3 regions of the Lysinibacillus sp. FSL M8-0216 genome follow, and region 2 is predicted to be linked to each of the others. Evidence: riboswitches for the same ligand, from Rfam matches in the RefSeq annotation. Region 2 holds a riboswitch; each other region holds the start of a gene.
What was found. Region 2 has a riboswitch for cobalamin ahead of MKX57_RS14660 (energy-coupling factor ABC transporter permease). Riboswitches for the same ligand answer to the same signal wherever they lie in the genome.

Region 1 (3,222 bases), 1.5 Mb from region 2:
TCGAACAAACTACATTAATACCAATTTTCACACTAGGTAATAAAATAAAAAATGCTAGCTGTAATAAACAACTAGCATTTTCTACGATCTTATTTATATAACTCTGGATACACAGCTTTAGCAACAAGCTCAACTGCTTCACCGATACGTGGACCTGGACGATTTGAGATATCTGTGTCAAGGGACTGAACTGCCTTGTTCTGAATAGCTGTTACCGTATTCCACCCATCACGAGCAAGGATTTCTCCAATTGGATTTTCTGTATAGTTGACTGTTGTTAAAATGACGTCTGGATTTCTCGCAATTACATCTTCCTCAGATATTTGCTTCCAGCCATCTAAATCTGCAAACACATTCTTTACATTTGCCGCATTTAATATTTCTTGTTGGAAAGTGCCAGAGCCTGCTGTATATATTTCTGGCTTTGGACTAATTTCTAAATAAACATTTTTTGGTGTTTTTACTTCCTTAATCTTTGTTTGCACATCAGCGATTTTTGCTTTAATTTCCTCGTTTAATGCCTTTCCTTTATCCTTAACATCCATAACAGCTGCAATTTGTTCGATATCTCCATATACATCATCAAATGTAGCCGCTGATTGAATAACAAATACTTTAATTCCTGCATCCTCGAGTGGCTTAAGTGCATCCTTCTCACCAATCGTATACGCAATAACAACATCTGGCTTTAACGCTAAAATTCGCTCACTGTTATAATTCACAGTATCAGAAACACGTTCGATTTTTTGGGCAGCTTCTGGATATGTATCATATTCAGTGGCACCTACAATTTTATCGCCAACCCCTAATGCAAATAGAATTTCTGTGTTACTTGGTTGTAAGGACACAACTGTTTTTGGTACTTCCTTAAACTCTATTTCTACACCACGATCATCGGTTACTTTGTAACTTGTTTGCTCAATTTTTTGTTCATCTTGGGTAACATTTTTATTTTTTGTATCTTCCGCAGTTCCACAACCTGCTAAAACGAGCGCTAGCAATAAAACCGATAGCCATTGTAAATTAAATAGTTTCTTCATTATTATTCACCTTTTTCTTTTTCATTGGATATGATTTACTCATAAACGGAATTTCAGCGATTCCAGCTTGTTGATTCGTATAGACAGCCATTACAAAACATACATTGGCTAATAAGCCTAAATAATCGAAGAGAATAGTCGGTACCTCTCGTTCTTCCGAAACCTTGTGTAAAGTTCGATATGATTTTTTCGCCTCACTACGACAAAGATGTAAAGCAGCAGCAGCCTCTGTTCCTTGAGGTAAAACAAAATTTTGAATCTCTTCCTTCACATGACTTACATAAAAATCATAGCGCTCACTTAACCAGGATAGATCCTCATCTGTAACTGCTAGCTTCCCACGAACCGAGCCATTCACATGATAAGCCATAGGTAAAATCTGTGTTAAATCATCTGCAACAACCTGGACATCCTCTTTCTTCACTATAGCTAGTGCAGCCCCTAAATGCGTTGTTAAACTATCTGTGCGAATCTCAAAATCGACAGTTGAAGCCTTCTCTCGCATAAAAGGATAACAAGAATAACGTGCATCTTTTTTCAACCTGCTGTCCCCCTTTTCATAATGAAAATCCTTACTTTTTTAGAACATAAAAAAACGTCGCTCCTCACGCAAAGGAACGACTAAAATAACATAATGATTGTCATAGAAACACGACACTGCCTATGTATTTGCCGTATATCCTCCTAGCTTCCGAAGAGTTGTTATACGTTCAAATAAAGGTCGGTCTCCTGGCTTGTACAACGCTCCTATATAATTAAATAAGAGCTATAAAGAACCTTCCCATTTCCTATGAAACAGTGGTTCATCTTTATAATAGTTGTACTTACAGTTGCGGAAACAGCTTCGGCTTATACCGAATTCCCGATTATGCTAGCTAGCACCTTTATTCTGCAAGAATAATTCACTTGTAAAGCAGTTTATCATAGTTTGATAGGAAAAAATAGTTGCGTACAAAAATGATAGCCGTTTTAGAAGAATTTTCATTTCCATAAAATCACTCTACTATAATACTTTTTCAATTGCTTGCTCAATATCTAGCTGTGAGTCTGTAGGCTCAAAGCGAGCTATGGTTTTTCCGCTTGCATCTACTAGGAATTTAGTAAAATTCCAGCGAATATTACGACCATCTAAAAAGCTTGGAGCAAGTTGAACAATTGCCTCAGCAAGCATTTTCTCCTGCATGCTTGCTTTTCCGAATTCACGAAAATCAACTTCATGTTTTAAATAATTAAATAAAGGATGTGTCGTCTCACCATTTACTTGGACTAGTTCAAAAATGGGAAACGAAACTCCATAGTTGACCTTACAAAGATGCGCAGTTTCCTCTCCATCTTCAGGATTTTGATGGCCAAACTGATCACAAGGAAATCCTAGAACGACAAAATTATTTTTGCCATATTTATCGTACATTTTTTGTAAGTCTTCAAATTGATATGTAAATCGGCATTGATTGGCCGTATTAACAATTAGCATCGTTTTCCCTCGAAAAGTTTCCATTGATAAAATTTCACCATTCGGCTTTCGTACTAAATAATTATAAATGCTCATTCCCTAACCCCTTTTGTCTTTTTCATATATTATAGTTGACTAATCTCCTAATAACCAAAGAGTTTGCACAAAAAACACCATCTCGTTACTAAGAACGGATGGCTGACTTATATTTCTTTTTATATTTAACATTTTGCTCTTCATTAATTAAGCGATGGGCTATGTCTAATAATTTAGGATCACTCGTTTGATCATATAATTTTTTTAAAGATACAATAATATCATAGCGAATGAGAGTAGGATGCTTTTCATCTAAACAGGTTTGAAATCTCTTGGCTAAATAAGATACGACTAAATCGCTTTGTACTTGACCTGCTAAACCAATTTTCCAAATAGCCTGTAATGTATGCCTTGCCGTGACGGGCTTTTCATCATAAGTCACAGCCCAAATCTTTAAAAAATCTTCTAATACTCTTTCTTCGGGATCACTTTTTGCAGCTAAAGCACATAAAATTTGTGCGGCAAGTGCACGTGCATGCCCATTTTTATATGTAAGCGCTTGTACAAGCTGTTCCCACACTGCATATGTCCAATCTACGGGCTCCTGCATAATTTTCATCAGTTCCTCGTAAGATTCATATTGAATATCTCGATCACGCTCTGTTAGATTACTAAAAAGTTGCAAAATCTCTT
Region 2 (3,222 bases):
CCAGGCCCAAAGCCTACTACGAAAATTTTCCCTTTTTGCGCCATGTTTTTACCCCTCTTTCACCTTTTCAATCCCTTTAATGGCTGTTGTTTGCGCTGTTCGCTGTAATGTCCCTTCTCGAAGTGTAAAAACATGATCGTTATATAAGGATTCATGATGCAAATCCTGTACAAGTGTTCTAGCATGCTCCGTTGACGGTACACGATACCAATTCCCCTGAGGGTAAGCAATCACAACACAAGCATCCTTGCATCGTCCATTACAGCGCGTTCTTGTCGTATGTATTTCTTTATCTAGTGCGTTACGCTGTATTTCATCTCGTATAGCTTGGGTAATTTCCTCCCCATCCTTGTTCATACAGCTACTGCCATTGCAAATAAAGAGATGTGTTTTCATCCCCTCTAAATTCCACGTTGTCATCTTATATCTCCCCTCATTTGCTTTTGGAAAAAAGAAAAAACCTTTACTCTGCCGAAGAGTAAAGGTTTGTAGAAGCCAAATAAAAACGAATAGATTGAAAGACAGATCCTCGCTTTTGCTTCAACTTCTCCCTCCGAAAAGTTTGCATGCACAATCTGATAAGCAGGTTTCCTGACTTAAGCTTCATTTTACTGTCGCACCTTCCCTAGTTTGCACAGGTGGCATTGCGATTTCATCAGCTATTACAGTAGCGGGGGCTGTATTGGACTTTCACCAATTTCCCTATTATCTCGAGTTCTTCGAGCACTTATCGACGTTTTATATGAAATTTTTAATCGTATACATAATAGAAAACTGTCTTAATCATATCTTATTATTTTAAAATTTCAATATTTCTTTAAAAAATCATGACAAATTTATCAATTTCATAGGAGGGGTGAAAGCTATTAAAAATTTGAATTTGCCTTCTTTAATCCTAAAAAACGTTAGTTATCAGAATTTTCGACATTGATATTCTATTTTTAATTTTTTATAAAAAAAGTATAGCATAATTATGGAAATTCGTGATACACTTTGTCGTGAAATCTCACAACTTACTATTTTTCGGTGTAAAATGCTCGTCATTTTGCTTAAAAGGGAAGCCGGTTTAAGTCCGGCGCGGTCCCGCCACTGTAATAGGGAGCTTTATAGAAAATGTCACTGTCCAATGGATGGGAAGACCTATAAAGTGTTGAACTAGAGCCAGGAGACCTGCCGAACATAAGTGATCGTTTCAGCCTACGAGGATAGGTGTGCGGCTTAGCAGATGAAAATGTTATTTGCTTTTTTAGCTATGCACTTTTCCAACAACGGAAAAGTGCTTTTTTATTACGCACGCTACATTCTAAAAATCTATTTACAGTTTGGAGGAAAAAAATTGAAGCTGTCTTGGTGGAAACTTAGTTATTTTCTATTGGCTTTTTTAATGGTGCCAAAGCGTGCCTTCGCCATGCATATCATGGAAGGTTTTTTACCAATCGAATGGGCTATTTTTTGGTGGGTAATCTCCATCCCATTTATTATTTTAGGATTGCGCTCTATTCGTAAAACAATTGATGAAAACCCTGAAACAAAAATGATTCTGGGGCTGTCCGGTGCGTTTGCCTTTGTCCTATCAGCCTTAAAAATCCCTTCAGTTACAGGGAGCTGCTCACATCCAACAGGAGTAGGTCTCGGAACAGTATTATTTGGACCGTTAGCCATGAGTGTCATCGGGACAATTGTTTTATTATTTCAATCTTTACTTTTAGCTCATGGTGGGATCACAACATTAGGGGCTAATGCATTTTCGATGGCTATTGTAGGACCGTTTATCGCCTACTTTGTATTTAAAGGGGCAAAACAATTGGGGTTATCGTTTTCATTAGCTGTTTTCTTTGCGGCCATGCTTGGGGATTTAGGTACATATGTGGTGACTTCCATTCAATTAGCACTAGCCTTCCCATCTGAAGTTGGAGGCTTTATGGCTTCCTTTACAAAGTTCGCAAGTATTTTTGCCTTAACACAAATCCCATTAGCTGTGAGTGAAGGAATATTAACAGTTATTGTCATGAACTTCTTGAAAAAATATAATATTAGCGAATTAAAATCTTTACGTGTTTTCTCTACAAAGGAGGCGCACTAATATGAAACGAAATTTATTACTTTTAGCAATCGTCGTACTATTGGCGATTATCCCTCTTTTCGTCCAAAAAGGAGCAGAATTTGGAGGAGCCGACGGTGAAGCAGAAGCAGCCATTGGGGAGATCAATGCAGAATATGAGCCATGGTTTGATAGTTTGTGGGAACCACCTAGTGGTGAAATTGAAAGCTTATTATTCGTGCTACAAGCAGCTATTGGTGCTGGTTTTATCGGCTACTTTATTGGCTATATGCGTGGCAAGCATAAAGAAGGTTAAGGATTATGTTACTCATTGATAAGTATGCGTATCTCAATAAGCTAGCGTTCGTTCATCCGCTAGAAAAAATGATATTTTCATTAGGACTACTTTTATTCACGCTTATTATGAGAGATGAACGACTTTCACTCATTACATTTTTTGTAATGAGTGCTTTTATCATTTGGGGCGCGAAAATTCCACTAAACTATTATGCGAAGCTATTATTACTACCTGGTTTTTTCTTATTCACAAGTCTCTTATCAATCATCATTTCGATAGCTCCAGCAGCGCATACATTACCAGCCCATATGGGGGCATTTACGTATATGAACTGGACAATTTTTATTGGGAGAGCCAGTATCGCTACCGCCCAGCAACTATTCTTTATTGTACTTGGCAGTATAAGTTGCTTATATTTTTTAGTTTTAACGACATCTGTACAAGGAATTTGTTATGTGCTTCGACAATGGCGGCTACCTACTTTATTAGTTGAGCTAGTAGAACTCACCTATCGTTTTATTTTTATTTTTTTAGAAAGCATGCAAAAAATTCATTTGGCCCAGCAAGCCCGGCTTGGCTACCACTCACCCATGCAATGGTTACGTTCAGTGTCTATGCTAATTGCCGCGTTGTTTATTGAAATGTTTCAGCGCAGTCGAGAGCTTAATCATGCCATGCTGGCGCGTGGTGGTGAAACGGTTTATTGGCATGAAACGGGCGCCTATAGCAAAAAAAACTGGCTTGGTATAACGGCTATTTTTTTATTCCTCATCGTATACGGAGGGTACTTCTCATGACAGCATTTTATTTTAAACTAAACAACCTGTCATATGCCTATGCAGATGGTACGAAGGCTTTGACAGATATTACATTAAACATTCCA
Region 3 (3,222 bases), 2.3 Mb from region 2:
ATGATGGTTCTTGCAACTAAATCACAAATAATAAGTAATGTTGCCCCATTAAAAAATGATAATGGGAGTAAATGACGGTGATCAGAGCCCCAAATCATTCTTGTCATATGTGGTACAACTAACCCTACAAAGCCAATTGTGCCTGAAACAGCAACTGCTGCTCCAGTTAGCATGGAGCCACCTACTAAAATCAAATACTTACTTTTCTTTACATTGACACCTAAATGCTTCGCTCTTTCTTCCCCATATAACAGAACATTAAGCTCACGTCTCTGAGTCCACAGCATAAGGGAACCAACAATGACAAATGGAATAATCATTTGAACATATGGCCAACCACGCATAGAAACAGAACCGAGTAGCCAGCCGATTACTTGGCGTAGCTCCTCTCCCGATAAAGCAATCATTAACGAGATTAACGATCCTAAAAATGAACTAAAGATAACTCCTGTTAAAATCAGTGTTTCCATCTTTAAAGAACGGTCTACTACTCTAGCAAAGCTCATCACAATCACCATTGTAATAATTGCGCCTATCATGCTAAAGGTAGGTAAGGCATACAAGCCTACAACAGGTATAGAAATATTAAAAAAAATTGTCATGACTGCGCCGACAGAAGCACCAGATGAAATACCTAATGTATATGGATCTGCTAATGGATTTTTGAGCAAGCCTTGGAAAGCCGCTCCCGCAATGGCGAGAGAAGCTCCTACTAGCCCCGCTAAAAGCACACGGGGCAACCGAATTTTCCAAAAGATATTGGCAGCTGTTTCATCAACTGACTGATTCCACAGCACTTCTATCGGAATATGAACAGAGCCTATAGCTACGCCACACCAGATGCTAATGATAAGAAGCGTACATGTTAATACATAGGCTGTTGCTATTTTTTTCACTTAAATACCTCAGGGTAGATAGCTTTTGCTAATTCCTCAAGGCCATCCGCTAAACGTGGTCCCTGACGGCTTGTTGTGCTTTCATCTACTTGCACAATAGCATTATTTTTTACTGCATTAATTGTATCGAAACCAGCACGCTTTGGTATTTTTGTTAAAATATCAGGTACATAACTATATGTCACCACGATGACATCTGGATTTTTTGTGATAATTTTTTCTGCACCAATTTCATACCAATTATCACCGTCTGCTGCTACATTTTTTGCATGGATCATCTCCAGCATTGCGTTCATAAATGTGCCTTGACCAGCTGTATAAATATTAGGTTCATCAGAGGCTTCTACAAAAACGTTCTTAGGTTCAACGTCGTTCACTTTCCCCTGAACCTCTTCCACTTTCGCCTTCATGTCAGCAATGATTTTTTCAGCTTCTGGTAATTTCCCTGTAGCACGCCCAAGCTGTTCAATCGTTGTATAGGTTTCATTAAAATCTTGGGCATTTTTTACAACAAATACTTTCACGCCCGCAGATTCTAGCTGTGCTATGGCTGATTCCGAAAGAGACATGCTAGATTCATGTGCAAAAACGATATCTGGCTTTAAGGCAATAATTTGTTCAATATTGTACTCCATGCCACCAACCTTATCCTTTTCAACTACCTCTGGTGGATAATCGTCGTTGTCTGTAACCCCTACGATTTCATCCTTTAAACCTAGGCCAAACAATATTTCTGTATTACTTGGAATAAGTGACACTATTTTCTTAGGAGGAGCCTCTAGTGTAATATCCTTCCCAATAGCATCCGTTATAGTCATAGGGAATGTTGCTTCTTCCGCCTTAGATGTTTCTTGTTGTGTTTGCTCTTCTGTAGGTGTGGAATTGTCTTTTTGCGCCTCTTGTCCACAAGCTGCTAGCAACCCTATCGTTAAAAATGCCGATACCCCTATTTTCCAAAATTTCTTCATGTGAATCCTCCTTCGTTGATTTGTGCGTTCATGTGTTAGAAGTATTCCTCCATCAAAATAAGACCCCTCATCTTCGAATGATGAGGGGTCAAAATCGCACCAAAAAACTGATACAAAATCCACCATCCTATCCTCGTAGGCTGTCATGTCTATGCTATAAAGGCAGGTCTCCTGGCTTGTGCTCAGTACGTTTTTTCAAGCCTTCCCGAAATCTTCAGTGGCATCATTTGAAAAAACTCACACTTACAGTGGCGGGACCGCATCGGAATTACACCGATTTCCCTTTTCACTTTACTTAAGTAAAGAACCTTTATAATATTCAGTTGATTTTATTATACATGAAATTAAAAAAAGTCGCCTCTATATCAAGGCGACTCCAAAGGTTATTAGACGATTTCAGCAAAATACTGTACGGTTTTCATCGGAGCACCGATCGTTCGTAATGACCAAGTTTGCTCTAAATAAACATCCGCTAGTTTATCATATTTCCCACCAAACTTTTGTGCCCACTCAACGGCTATGACACTTTCATATAATTGAGCCATTTTTTTGGCAACATCCTTTGCTTCAAACGTTTTTGTCGCTTCATCGAGAGTACTAAAAATTTGTAAGGTTGCCGATAGTTTAGTCAATTGCTCTTGAACGATTTTCACTAATGAATGGTCTGTTAATACTTCTAATCGCTTGCTCATCACTTGAACAAACAATTCATGTGCCCTGTATTTATCCACTAAGCGAATAAGCTCCAAAGCTAGTATATTAGCCGTACCCTCCCATACCGTCAGCACTTGCGCATCTCTCAGTAAGCGTGGTGTTACAAAGTCCTCAATATAGCCATTCCCGCCATGTAGCTCAATTGCTTCACTTGCATAATGGACCGCCTGCTCTGCCGTTTCCTTTTTCATAATGGCAATATATAAACGGTTCATGATGATGTCTTGCTCTGTTCCCTGACCACCTGTCACTTTATCGTATAATTGAATAAGATCAAAAATCGTGGCTACTTCTACATGCAGCTTAGCGGCATATTTACCCAATGTATCCTGGATCATAGGATACTGTGTTAAAGGTTTACCAAAGGTATATCGATTTGACACATAATGCTTCGCCTCTAAGAAGCCACGGCGCATAATACCAATGGATGCCACAGCATTACAAATTCTTGATAAATTAAGCGCCTCCAGCATATAATAAATCCCTTTATTTTGATCACCAACTACATAAGCGAGTGCTCCATCAAACTCAACCTCACCAGATGGAACGGCTTTCACACCTAATTTATCTTTTAGTCGTCGAATACGAAGTTGGTTAGCCGATCCATCTTCATTACGCCATGGAACTGCAAATAGAGTTAATCC

Region 1: linked by a shared signal. The riboswitch ahead of MKX57_RS22145 (hypothetical protein) and the one ahead of MKX57_RS14660 (energy-coupling factor ABC transporter permease) in region 2 are both predicted to bind cobalamin.
Region 3: linked by a shared signal. The riboswitch ahead of MKX57_RS02505 (ABC transporter substrate-binding protein) and the one ahead of MKX57_RS14660 (energy-coupling factor ABC transporter permease) in region 2 are both predicted to bind cobalamin.

The regions. Positions count from the first base shown of each region.
Region 1 is NZ_CP152007.1:4,462,386-4,465,607, forward strand. It holds gene MKX57_RS22140 (ABC transporter substrate-binding protein) at 90-1,040, opposite strand; gene MKX57_RS22145 (hypothetical protein) at 1,024-1,581, opposite strand; cobalamin riboswitch at 1,742-1,941, opposite strand; gene MKX57_RS22150 (glutathione peroxidase) at 2,044-2,589, opposite strand; gene MKX57_RS22155 (hypothetical protein) at 2,678-3,222, opposite strand, start outside.
Region 2 is NZ_CP152007.1:2,985,053-2,988,274, forward strand. It holds gene cobJ (precorrin-3B C(17)-methyltransferase) at 1-44, opposite strand, end outside; gene MKX57_RS14655 ((2Fe-2S) ferredoxin domain-containing protein) at 49-420, opposite strand; cobalamin riboswitch at 564-746, opposite strand; cobalamin riboswitch at 1,008-1,193, shown strand; gene MKX57_RS14660 (energy-coupling factor ABC transporter permease) at 1,337-2,083, shown strand; gene MKX57_RS14665 (energy-coupling factor ABC transporter substrate-binding protein) at 2,085-2,357, shown strand; gene cbiQ (cobalt ECF transporter T component CbiQ) at 2,363-3,136, shown strand; gene MKX57_RS14675 (ATP-binding cassette domain-containing protein) at 3,133-3,222, shown strand, end outside.
Region 3 is NZ_CP152007.1:521,553-524,774, reverse strand. It holds gene MKX57_RS02510 (iron ABC transporter permease) at 1-896, opposite strand, end outside; gene MKX57_RS02505 (ABC transporter substrate-binding protein) at 893-1,864, opposite strand; cobalamin riboswitch at 2,008-2,191, opposite strand; gene MKX57_RS02500 (acyl-CoA dehydrogenase family protein) at 2,251-3,222, opposite strand, start outside.